4 regions of the Arthrobacter sp. 05N33_2 genome follow, and region 1 is predicted to be linked to each of the others. Evidence: riboswitches for the same ligand, from Rfam matches in the RefSeq annotation. Region 1 holds a riboswitch; each other region holds the start of a gene.
The links. A riboswitch is a leader RNA that binds a small molecule or an ion and turns the genes downstream of it on or off. The one in region 1 is predicted to bind S-adenosylmethionine.
Positions count from the first base shown of each region.

Region 2: linked by a shared signal. The riboswitch ahead of AC1DHX_RS11775 (bifunctional o-acetylhomoserine/o-acetylserine sulfhydrylase) and the one ahead of AC1DHX_RS13840 (aminotransferase class V-fold PLP-dependent enzyme) in region 1 are both predicted to bind S-adenosylmethionine.
Region 3: linked by a shared signal. The riboswitch ahead of AC1DHX_RS03100 (methionine ABC transporter ATP-binding protein) and the one ahead of AC1DHX_RS13840 (aminotransferase class V-fold PLP-dependent enzyme) in region 1 are both predicted to bind S-adenosylmethionine.
Region 4: linked by a shared signal. The riboswitch ahead of AC1DHX_RS04935 (DUF1737 domain-containing protein) and the one ahead of AC1DHX_RS13840 (aminotransferase class V-fold PLP-dependent enzyme) in region 1 are both predicted to bind S-adenosylmethionine.

Region 1 is NZ_JBFTNJ010000035.1:8,396-10,585, reverse strand. Features, by position in the region: gene rsgA (ribosome small subunit-dependent GTPase A) at 1-112, shown strand, start outside; gene hisN (histidinol-phosphatase) at 189-1,019, shown strand; SAM riboswitch class IV at 1,097-1,210, shown strand; gene AC1DHX_RS13840 (aminotransferase class V-fold PLP-dependent enzyme) at 1,245-2,190, shown strand, end outside.
Region 2 is NZ_JBFTNJ010000024.1:660-2,849, reverse strand. Features, by position in the region: gene AC1DHX_RS11775 (bifunctional o-acetylhomoserine/o-acetylserine sulfhydrylase) at 1-1,038, opposite strand, end outside; SAM riboswitch class IV at 1,100-1,215, opposite strand; gene AC1DHX_RS11770 (VOC family protein) at 1,385-2,023, shown strand.
Region 3 is NZ_JBFTNJ010000002.1:46,012-48,201, forward strand. Features, by position in the region: gene acs (acetate--CoA ligase) at 1-111, opposite strand, end outside; gene AC1DHX_RS03095 (CoA-binding protein) at 419-844, shown strand; SAM riboswitch class I at 942-1,032, shown strand; gene AC1DHX_RS03100 (methionine ABC transporter ATP-binding protein) at 1,172-1,981, shown strand; gene AC1DHX_RS03105 (methionine ABC transporter permease) at 1,974-2,190, shown strand, end outside.
Region 4 is NZ_JBFTNJ010000004.1:120,774-122,963, forward strand. Features, by position in the region: gene AC1DHX_RS04930 (ATP-grasp domain-containing protein) at 1-442, opposite strand, end outside; SAM riboswitch class IV at 761-874, shown strand; gene AC1DHX_RS04935 (DUF1737 domain-containing protein) at 902-1,210, shown strand; gene AC1DHX_RS04940 (rhodanese-like domain-containing protein) at 1,207-1,626, shown strand; gene AC1DHX_RS04945 (O-succinylhomoserine sulfhydrylase) at 1,627-2,190, shown strand, end outside.

The DNA.
Region 1 (2,190 bases):
CGGGCACGCGGGGCCCTCGGGACCGGCCAGGCTCGCGTCCCTGCGCCGGCTGCTGGGCACGGACCCGCGGATGGAAGCGCAGGAAACCAAGGAACTGGGCACCGTCTCCTAGCCGGACCGGCAACGGGGCGGCGGCGCCGTGCCGCGGCCTCCCGCCCGGCGGCCCGGTTTGACGGTAGTTTGGAACCATGAGTCAACCCGCTTCGAGCTACAACGATGACCTGCGCCTTGCCCATGTACTGGCAGATTCGGTCGATTCCCAGACCATGAGCCGCTTCAAGGCGCTCGACCTTCGGATCGAGACGAAGCCCGACCTCACACCCGTCACCGATGCCGACAAGTCCGCGGAAGAGGCCATCCGCGGCCAGCTCTCCCGGTCACGTCCGCGTGACGCGGTCCTGGGCGAAGAGTTCGGCAGCTCGGGCCACGGTTCCCGCCGGTGGATTATCGACCCGATCGACGGCACGAAGAACTTTGTCCGTGGCGTCCCGGTCTGGGCCACGCTGATCGCCCTCGTCGARGAYGGCGAGCCGGTGGTCGGCGTCGTCAGCGCGCCGGCACTGGGCAAGCGCTGGTGGGCCGCCAAGGGTGCGGGCGCCTACACGGGCCGCTCGCTCGCCGCCGCCACACGGTTGAAGGTATCCAACGTCTCCAATCTAGAGGACGCCTCGCTGTCCTACTCCAGCCTTGGCGGCTGGAAGGAACGCGGGAACCTGGACGAGTTCCTGGGCCTGACCGAGGAAGTGTGGCGGACCCGCGCCTACGGTGACTTCTGGTCGTACTGCCTCGTGGCCGAGGGCGCCGTGGACATCGCCTGCGAACCCGAGCTGAACCTCTATGACATGGCCGCCCTGGTGCCCATCGTGACCGAGGCCYGCGGCCGCTTCACCTCGCTCGAAGGCGAGGACGGCCCCTTCGGCGGCAACGCCCTGGCCACCAATTCGATCCTGCACTCGGAAGTGCTCAAGCGGCTCAACCCCGGACTCGACGACCTCTTTCAGGCCCACCCGAACAACTGATCCGCGCCCGTAATAATCCGCTTCACAATCGGCGGCCGCCTTTTCCCCGGCTGCGCCGATGTCCTACGCTCGATGCAGGTCACGAGTGCCAGCGCTAAACCCCGGTTTGCTGGCCGGCAACCCTCCAGTCGCGGTGGGGTGCCCCGGGTGACGACCTGGCCGGTCCGGAACGGACCCGGCAAGCGCGGATTCCCACGGTGTGGGGTCCTGTTCGAGTGAGGTCCCATGACAACTGCCATTTTCCCCGTTGCCCCTGAATTCCATGCACGGCTTGCCCTCGCGGCCCGCCCGCTGGCAGCCGTCACCGGGGCCGAAATCCAGGCCCCGCTGATCACCGGCGGCCACGCGCGCTACGCCAACCTCGACTACGGCGCCTCCGCCCCGGCCCTGTCCGTGGTCTCGGCCTACCTGAACGAAATCCTGCCGTACTACGCAAGCGTGCACCGCGGGGCCGGCTACGCATCGCAGATCAGCACCTCCGTCTACGAGAACGCCCGGGACATCGTGCGGGACTTCGTGGGCGGCCGGCCCGGCGATTCCGTGATCTTCACGCGCAACACCACCGATTCCCTGAACCTGCTGGCCGGCTGCCTGCCGCTGCGCGACGGGCGGCCCGCGGGCGAGGTCCTCTACCTCGACATCGAACACCACGCCAACCTCCTGCCCTGGCAGAATGTCCCGCACCGCAGCGTCGTGGCCGCCGCCACCCTCGCGGCCACCGTGGACCGCCTGCGCGACGAACTCGCCCGCGGCGGCGTCAGCCTGTTGGCCGTCACCGGCGCCTCCAACGTCACCGGAGAGATCCTCCCGATCCGGACCCTGGCCGCACTGGCGCACGAATACGGCGCCAGGATCGTTGTCGACGCCGCGCAGCTCGCCCCGCACCGGCGGATCAATATCGCCGCGGACGACGTCGATTACCTCGCCTTCTCGGGGCACAAGCTGTACGCCCCGTTCGGCGCCGGCGTGCTGGTGGGGCGGACGGACTGGCTCGACGCCGGCACCCCGCACCTGGCCGGCGGCGGCGCGGTCCGCGATGCCCGGCTCGACTCCGTCAGCTGGACCACGGGACCTGCCCGGCACGAGGGCGGCTCGCCGAACGTCCTCGGTGCGGCGGCCCTCGCCCGCGCCACCCAGGTCATTGCGGCCCTGGACCCGGAGCAGTGGCAGG
Region 2 (2,190 bases), on a different contig from region 1:
CTTGGGCCCGTACTTGCGGCCGCGCTCGTACCAGGGGCTGGACGGCAGCCCGGCGTAGGCGACCGATTCGACGTCGTTCCGCCCCTCCAGCCAGTGCGCCACCTTCGTGGCGTTGGCCACGTGGCGCTCGACGCGCAGGCTCAGCGTTTCGATGCCCTGGGCGATGAGGAAGGCGTTGAACGGGGACACCGCGGAGCCGAGGTCGCGCAGGAGCTGGACCCGGGCCTTGAGGATGTAGGAGAGATTCGCGCCCAGCGCGCCGCCCGCTCCGAGGTCGCGGGCGTAGACCAGGCCGTTGTAGTTGGGGTCGGGYGTGTTGAAGRRGGGGAACCGCTCKGGGTCCTTCCCGAAYTCGAAGTTGCCGGAGTCCACGATSACGCCGGCGATSGCYGKMCCGTGCCCGCCYAGGTACTTGGTGGCSGAATGSACCACGATGTCCGCGCCCCACTCGATCGGCCGGATCAGGTAGGGGGTGGAGAGCGTGTTGTCGACAACCAGCGGCACGCCGGCCTCGTGCGCCACCCGGGAGACGCCCTCGATGTCCAGGACGTCCTGGCGGGGGTTGGAGACCACTTCGCCGAAGAACAGCTTGGTGTTGGGCTGGACGGCGTCCCGCCACTGGTCCAGGTTGTCCGGGTCCGCCACGAAGGTCACGGAGATGCCGAACTTCTTCAGCGTGTGCGCGAGCAGGTTGTAGGTTCCGCCATAGAGGCTGGGGCTGGCCACCACATGGTCCCCGGCCTCGGCGATATTGAGGATGGCGAACGTCTCGGCGGCCTGGCCGGAGCTGAGCAGCAGCGCCGCGAGACCGCCTTCCAGGCTGGCGACGCGCTGTTCGACGGCATCCTGGGTCGGGTTGCCGATCCGGGTGTAGATGGGCGCGAGCTCGGCGAGCGCAAAGCGGTTCGCGGCGCTTTCGGCGCTGGGGAACACGAACGACGTCGTCTGGTAGATAGGCAGGGAACGCGCGCCGGTGGCGCTGTCCGGCTCCTGGCCGGCGTGGATCTGGCGGGTTTCAAAGGACCAGGCGTTGGACATTGGTGCTCCTCGAGTCACTGGGCACAGCACCGGCCGGGGCTTTCGGCCCGAACCGGAACAGGCGCCGCGCTTGCCCTCCGGCGGGCGCCGGACGGCCAGGTCTTCACCCGGGGCACCCCACCGCGATACGAGGGTTGCCGGCCAGCAAGCCGGGGCTGTGCGCTGGCACTCATGACCTGACTTCAGTGTAGGAATGGCGGCGGAGCCCTGGATAGCTTTGTGACGAAGATGAAGACGGCCGCCGTGACGGAGCATCRGGGGCGCCGCGTTCCGCGCCCCAGGACGTCCCATGACGGTTAGGGGAGCCTAAGCTGAGAGGTCCATCACAAAGTGCCAAGATGATGGCATGCGCATGGATCACGTCTCTTACGCCTGTGAACACGATGGCTTGGCAGCCACCACTGAACGTATTGCGTCTGCCCTCGGCGTTGAAGCCGTGAAGGGTGGAGTGCACCCCCGTTTCGGGACACGCAACATGATTATCCCGCTCGCGGGACACAAGTACCTGGAAGTCGTGGAGGTCCTGAACCACCCGGCCTCCGACAAGGCCCCGTTCGGCCAGGCCGTCCGGGCACGCTCCGAGGCCGGCGGCGGCTGGATGGGCTGGTGCGTCGAGGTTGACGACCTGGCCCCGTTCGAGGAGCGGCTCGGCCGCGCCGCCGTCAACGGCAACCGGAAGTTTCCCGACGGCCGCGAACTGGTCTGGAAGCAGATCGGCATCCTGGGGCTCATCGCCGACCCCCAGGTGCCATACATGCTCAAGTGGGAGGGCGACCCGGAGTTGCACCCGTCCAACGCCTACGCGAGCGATGTCAAGATGTCCGCACTGACCATTGCCGGTTCGGCCGAGCGCGTCACGGAGTGGCTGGGCGAACCGGTTGAAAAGCCGCTGGAAGACGTCGCCGTGAACTGGATCGCGCCGCACGGTACTCCCGGCATCCTCTCTGTCACCTTCGAGACCGCCTCCGGAGCGGTCACGATCTAACGCTCCACCTGCCCCACGCTTCGGCCGCCATCTCTTAGGTGCCAACGATGTCACCTAGGAGACGGCGGCCGAGATCATTTAAGGCCTGCTCCTAATAGCAACGCGAGGCCACTTCGCGCCCGTCCGGGGGCTCCGGATGGGCCCGAAGGGACCCCGCCTTGCTTTGC
Region 3 (2,190 bases), on a different contig from region 1:
CGCGTCACGCAGCCCTGCTTCGTTCGCCGTCGCGTCCGAAGTGGTTTGGGGGAATGCCTCGGACGCAGTCCGGGCAAAGGTGGGCAGGGCGGAAGAATTCTCAGGGGTCATTGCTGCACTCCATCGGTCCTGGCAGTAGCACCCTTGGTTGCTCCGGCTCCCTCGAATTTCACCGAAGGAGGGCGGAGCGGTGGCGTGGGAATGGTCGTCCCACGTCACCGGGGGGTTGCTGCGGCGTCATCGATCCAGGTCTCTCGGCCGCTCGGGATGGTCACTACCTACTAGAACTTCAGATGCACGATTCCGCAAAATCGGCGTCCGGGAGCGCCGTAATATTCGTTCACCCGGCGTGGGTCCTGCCCAAATCATTCATTTATTCGGCAATTGCCCGGAAAGGTCGCAGGAGTAAGGTTGATGCATGGCCCATGTTAACGATCCGGCAGTCATTGACCGCCTCATGCGAACCAAAGGCACGTGGGCGGTGGTCGGCCTCACCACCAACGAATGGCGCTCGGCGTATGAGGTCTCCCTCTATGTCCGGGACCGGATGGGCATGACCATCATTCCGGTCAACCTTCCGGGCGACGACGTCCACGGCGAGAAGGGGTACCGTTCCCTGTCTGACATCCCGGCGGAGAAGCACCCGATCGACGTCGTGGACTGCTTCGTCAACTCCCACAGGGTGGGCGCAGTCATAGACGAGGCCATCGCAGTAGGCGCCAAGGCCGTCTGGCTGCAGCTGGGCGTCTTCGACGACGCCGCGACGGACCGGGCCAAGGCCGCCGGGCTGGACGTCGTCGTGAACGCGTGCCCCGCCCGCGAAGGCTGGCGCGTGGGCATCTAACGGCCCGGGAATGACGATCAACAGATCGGGAAGAGTCGGTTACAAAATGTGACCGGCTTTTTCTGTATCCGGCCTCCTGCCGTGTGAGATGGACTCGTAACCATCCCGAGCGGCTGAGAGATCTGGCTCCGTGACGCCGCAGCAACCCCCTCCTTTGAGGACGGTGCTACCGCCAGGACCGATGGAGAACCACTGTGTTCTGAGGCTCCCCGGCTTCGCTCAGCGCTGCCCGGAAGCCCGGACCCAGGGCTTTCCTCGGGCGAGCCCGGAGGAAATCATGAACACGCAGACAGCGGCAGCGCCGCGGCCCCGAGCAGGTGGGGGCCTGTGATCGAGATCCAGAACGTCAGCACGTCATTCGCTTCGGCCGCGGGACCTTTCACGGCCGTCGATGACGTCAGCCTGCACATCAGGCGGGGCACCATCCAGGGCATCATCGGGTTCTCCGGCGCCGGCAAATCCACGCTGCTGCGCAACATCAACCTCCTCGAGCGCCCGACGTCGGGCCGCGTCCTGGTGGACGGCGTCGACCTGGTGACCCTGTCCGACGCCGAGCTCCGGACCAAGCGGCATGACATCGGCATGATTTTCCAGCACTTCAATCTCCTCAACAACCTCACAGCCCAGGAAAATGTGGAGCTGTCCCTGAAGTTCGCCGGCGTCGGGAAGGCGGAACGCCGGCGGCGGGCCGCCGAAACCCTGGAAATCGTGGACCTCGCCGACAAAGCGGGAACGTATCCGGCCAAACTCTCCGGGGGCCAGAAACAGCGGGTGGCGATCGCCCGCGCCCTTGCCACCGGGCCCAAAGTGCTGCTCTGTGACGAGCCGACGTCGGCCGTGGATCCCCGGACGACGTCATCGGTCCTGCAATACCTGGCCGACGTCAACGCCGAATTCGGCATCACAATCGTGGTGGTCACCCACGAGATGAATGTCATCAAGGCCATCGCGGACAACGTCGCGGTCATGGAAGAAGGCCGGGTGGTGGAGCAGCTCGACCTCGCCGAACTCCAGCGCCCCGGTTTCCACCCGGCGACGTCGATCGGCCGCTACCTGGTCTCCGATGAGATCCAGCTGGACCGCTCCGGGAGGGGCACCCACACCACAGCCGCGTCGGAGGGCCTGATCAATGTTTGACCGCATCCTGGAAGTCCTGCCCGAAATCGGCGTCGCCATGGGACAGACCCTCACCATGCTGCTGGTGGCCATCCCGCTGGCGGTGCTGCTCGGGACACCGCTGGGTGTCCTGCTCTACACCATCGGTCCCAACGGGCTCAAGCACAGGCCAAAGCTGCACCGGGTCCTGGACGGGCTGGTCAACCTGCTCCGCTCGTTCCCGTTCCTGA
Region 4 (2,190 bases), on a different contig from region 1:
CGCTGAGGCCGGCGAGGGAAGCCGGCGCGGCGGCGAGGTCGCCCGGAACCGCGAACCGGGGCACCGGGATGCCGGCGGCTTGCAGCGCCCAGGTGGTGAACAGGTGGTCGTTGGCGAGGGCCACCGCGGCGGGGTCGGCCACGATGATCCGCACGTCCTGGGCGAATCCGGCGCGGGCCGCGGCCAGGACCGGGAGTTCCACGGTGAGGGTCGGAATGATGACGTTGATGGCTTCGCGGTCCACCACCCGGCGCAGGTCCAGGACCATGTCCGGGTTCGTCGCCGGCAGGAGCCTGACCGCGGCGGCGGGAGCCTCCCCGGCCTGGCGGGTGTCGGCACGGGCGTCGGAGCCGAGGTACGGGAGGCCCCGGGCTTCGAGCTGGGCCGCGACGGCCCGTCCGGCGGCGCTTGTAATCCCGGTAACGAGTATGCGCGGGCCCACGATTGCTCCATTCCGCCGTCACCGGCCGGACCGCGGCTGCGGCTCCGACCGTTCCAGCCACCGATTCCCAGACAGCTTGTTGATGGACAGACGGGTCGATTCCGGGACTGCTTGATTCACACATTGCTCGAATCACCTGCAGCTCCGGCCGACTCGTCGGACCTAATCCCCCCAGTAAACGGCGAAACGTCCCGGCAGACACGAGTGGGCTGTACCCGAAACTGGAGCCCGCCACTACTCGCCCGGGCCGCGGTCCGGTTACGGAACATGACGACGGCGGCGGTGCGGGCCGGCGTCGCAGGTGTTACGTTTTTGGGGAGTAATGAGAACCGGTGCCAAGCCCTGACTGGCCGGTCGGCAACCCTCCCTTTCGCGGCGGGGTGCCTCAGGTGAATACTCGGCAATCGAGAATTCGAGCTGCAAGCGTGAAAGAGGAGATCCGTCGTGACCGACACGTCAATACCCACAACAGCCGCACCCGGCACAGCACCCGGTACCGCACCCGGGGGCGAGGAGAGGCTGGCCTACCGCCTGTTCACCGGGGCGGATGACCGCGCCTTTTGCGAGCGGGTGTCAGCCGCCCTGGCCGAGGGCTACGTGCTGCATGGAAGCCCCGCCGCCAGCTTCAACGGAAGCACCGTGATCGTGGCGCAGGCGCTGGTCCTGCCGGCCGCGATTGCCAGTGCGGACGCCGCCGTGGCCAATGCGGTTGATGAGCTCGACGCCGACGAATTTGGCGCCGACGGGGCCTTCGCGGGCCACGCATGAGCTACGCCGGAGACCTCAGCCCGCAGGAGGCGTGGGCCAAGCTGGAGGCCGGAGCCATCCTGGTGGATGTCCGGACCGAGGGCGAATGGGCCCACATCGGCATCCCGGACACCGCGGCCGCGGGCGAGAGCCGCAACGATCCGCTCTTCATCCAGTGGAACCTCGCCGGCGGCACGCCGAACCCGCACTTCGTGGAACAGCTAAGGCAGCAGGCGCCGGAGGACACCGCCGTCGAACTGGTGTTCCTTTGCCGTTCCGGGGCCCGGTCGATCGCGGCCGCGACGGCCGCGACGGCCGCCGGCTACACCTCGTACAACGTCCTTGAGGGCTTCGAAGGCGAGACCGACCGCTTTGGCGAACGCACCGTCAATGGCTGGAAGAACCGCGGCCTGCCCACCAACCTCGGAAAGATCTAAGTGACTTTCAATCCCGACGCCGCCGGCTGGGCGGCCGACACCCAGGCCGTCCGTGGCGGCCTTGACCGCACCGGCTTCCAGGAAACCACCGAGCCGATCTTCCTCAACTCAGGATTCGTCTACGAGTCCGCGGCTGCCGCCGAGCGCGCCTTCACCGGTGAGGACGAGCGCTTCGTCTACTCCCGCTACGGCAACCCCTCCGTCGCCACCTTCCAGGAGCGGCTCCGGCTGCTCGAGGGAACGGAGGCGTGTTTCGCGACGGCGTCCGGCATGTCCGCCGTCTTCACCGCCCTGGGCGCGCTGTTGGCGGCCGGCGACCGGGTGGTCGCGGCCCGCTCGCTGTTCGGCTCGTGCTTCGTGATCCTCAACGAAATCCTGCCGCGCTGGGGTGTCGAGACGGTCTTCGTGGACGGCCCGGACCTGGAGCAGTGGAAATCCGCGCTGTCCGAGCCGACCACGGCGGTGTTCTTCGAGTCGCCGTCGAACCCGATGCAGGAAATCGTGGACATCGCCGCCGTGAGCAAACTGGCGCACGCGGCCGGCGCCACGGTGGTGGTTGACAAC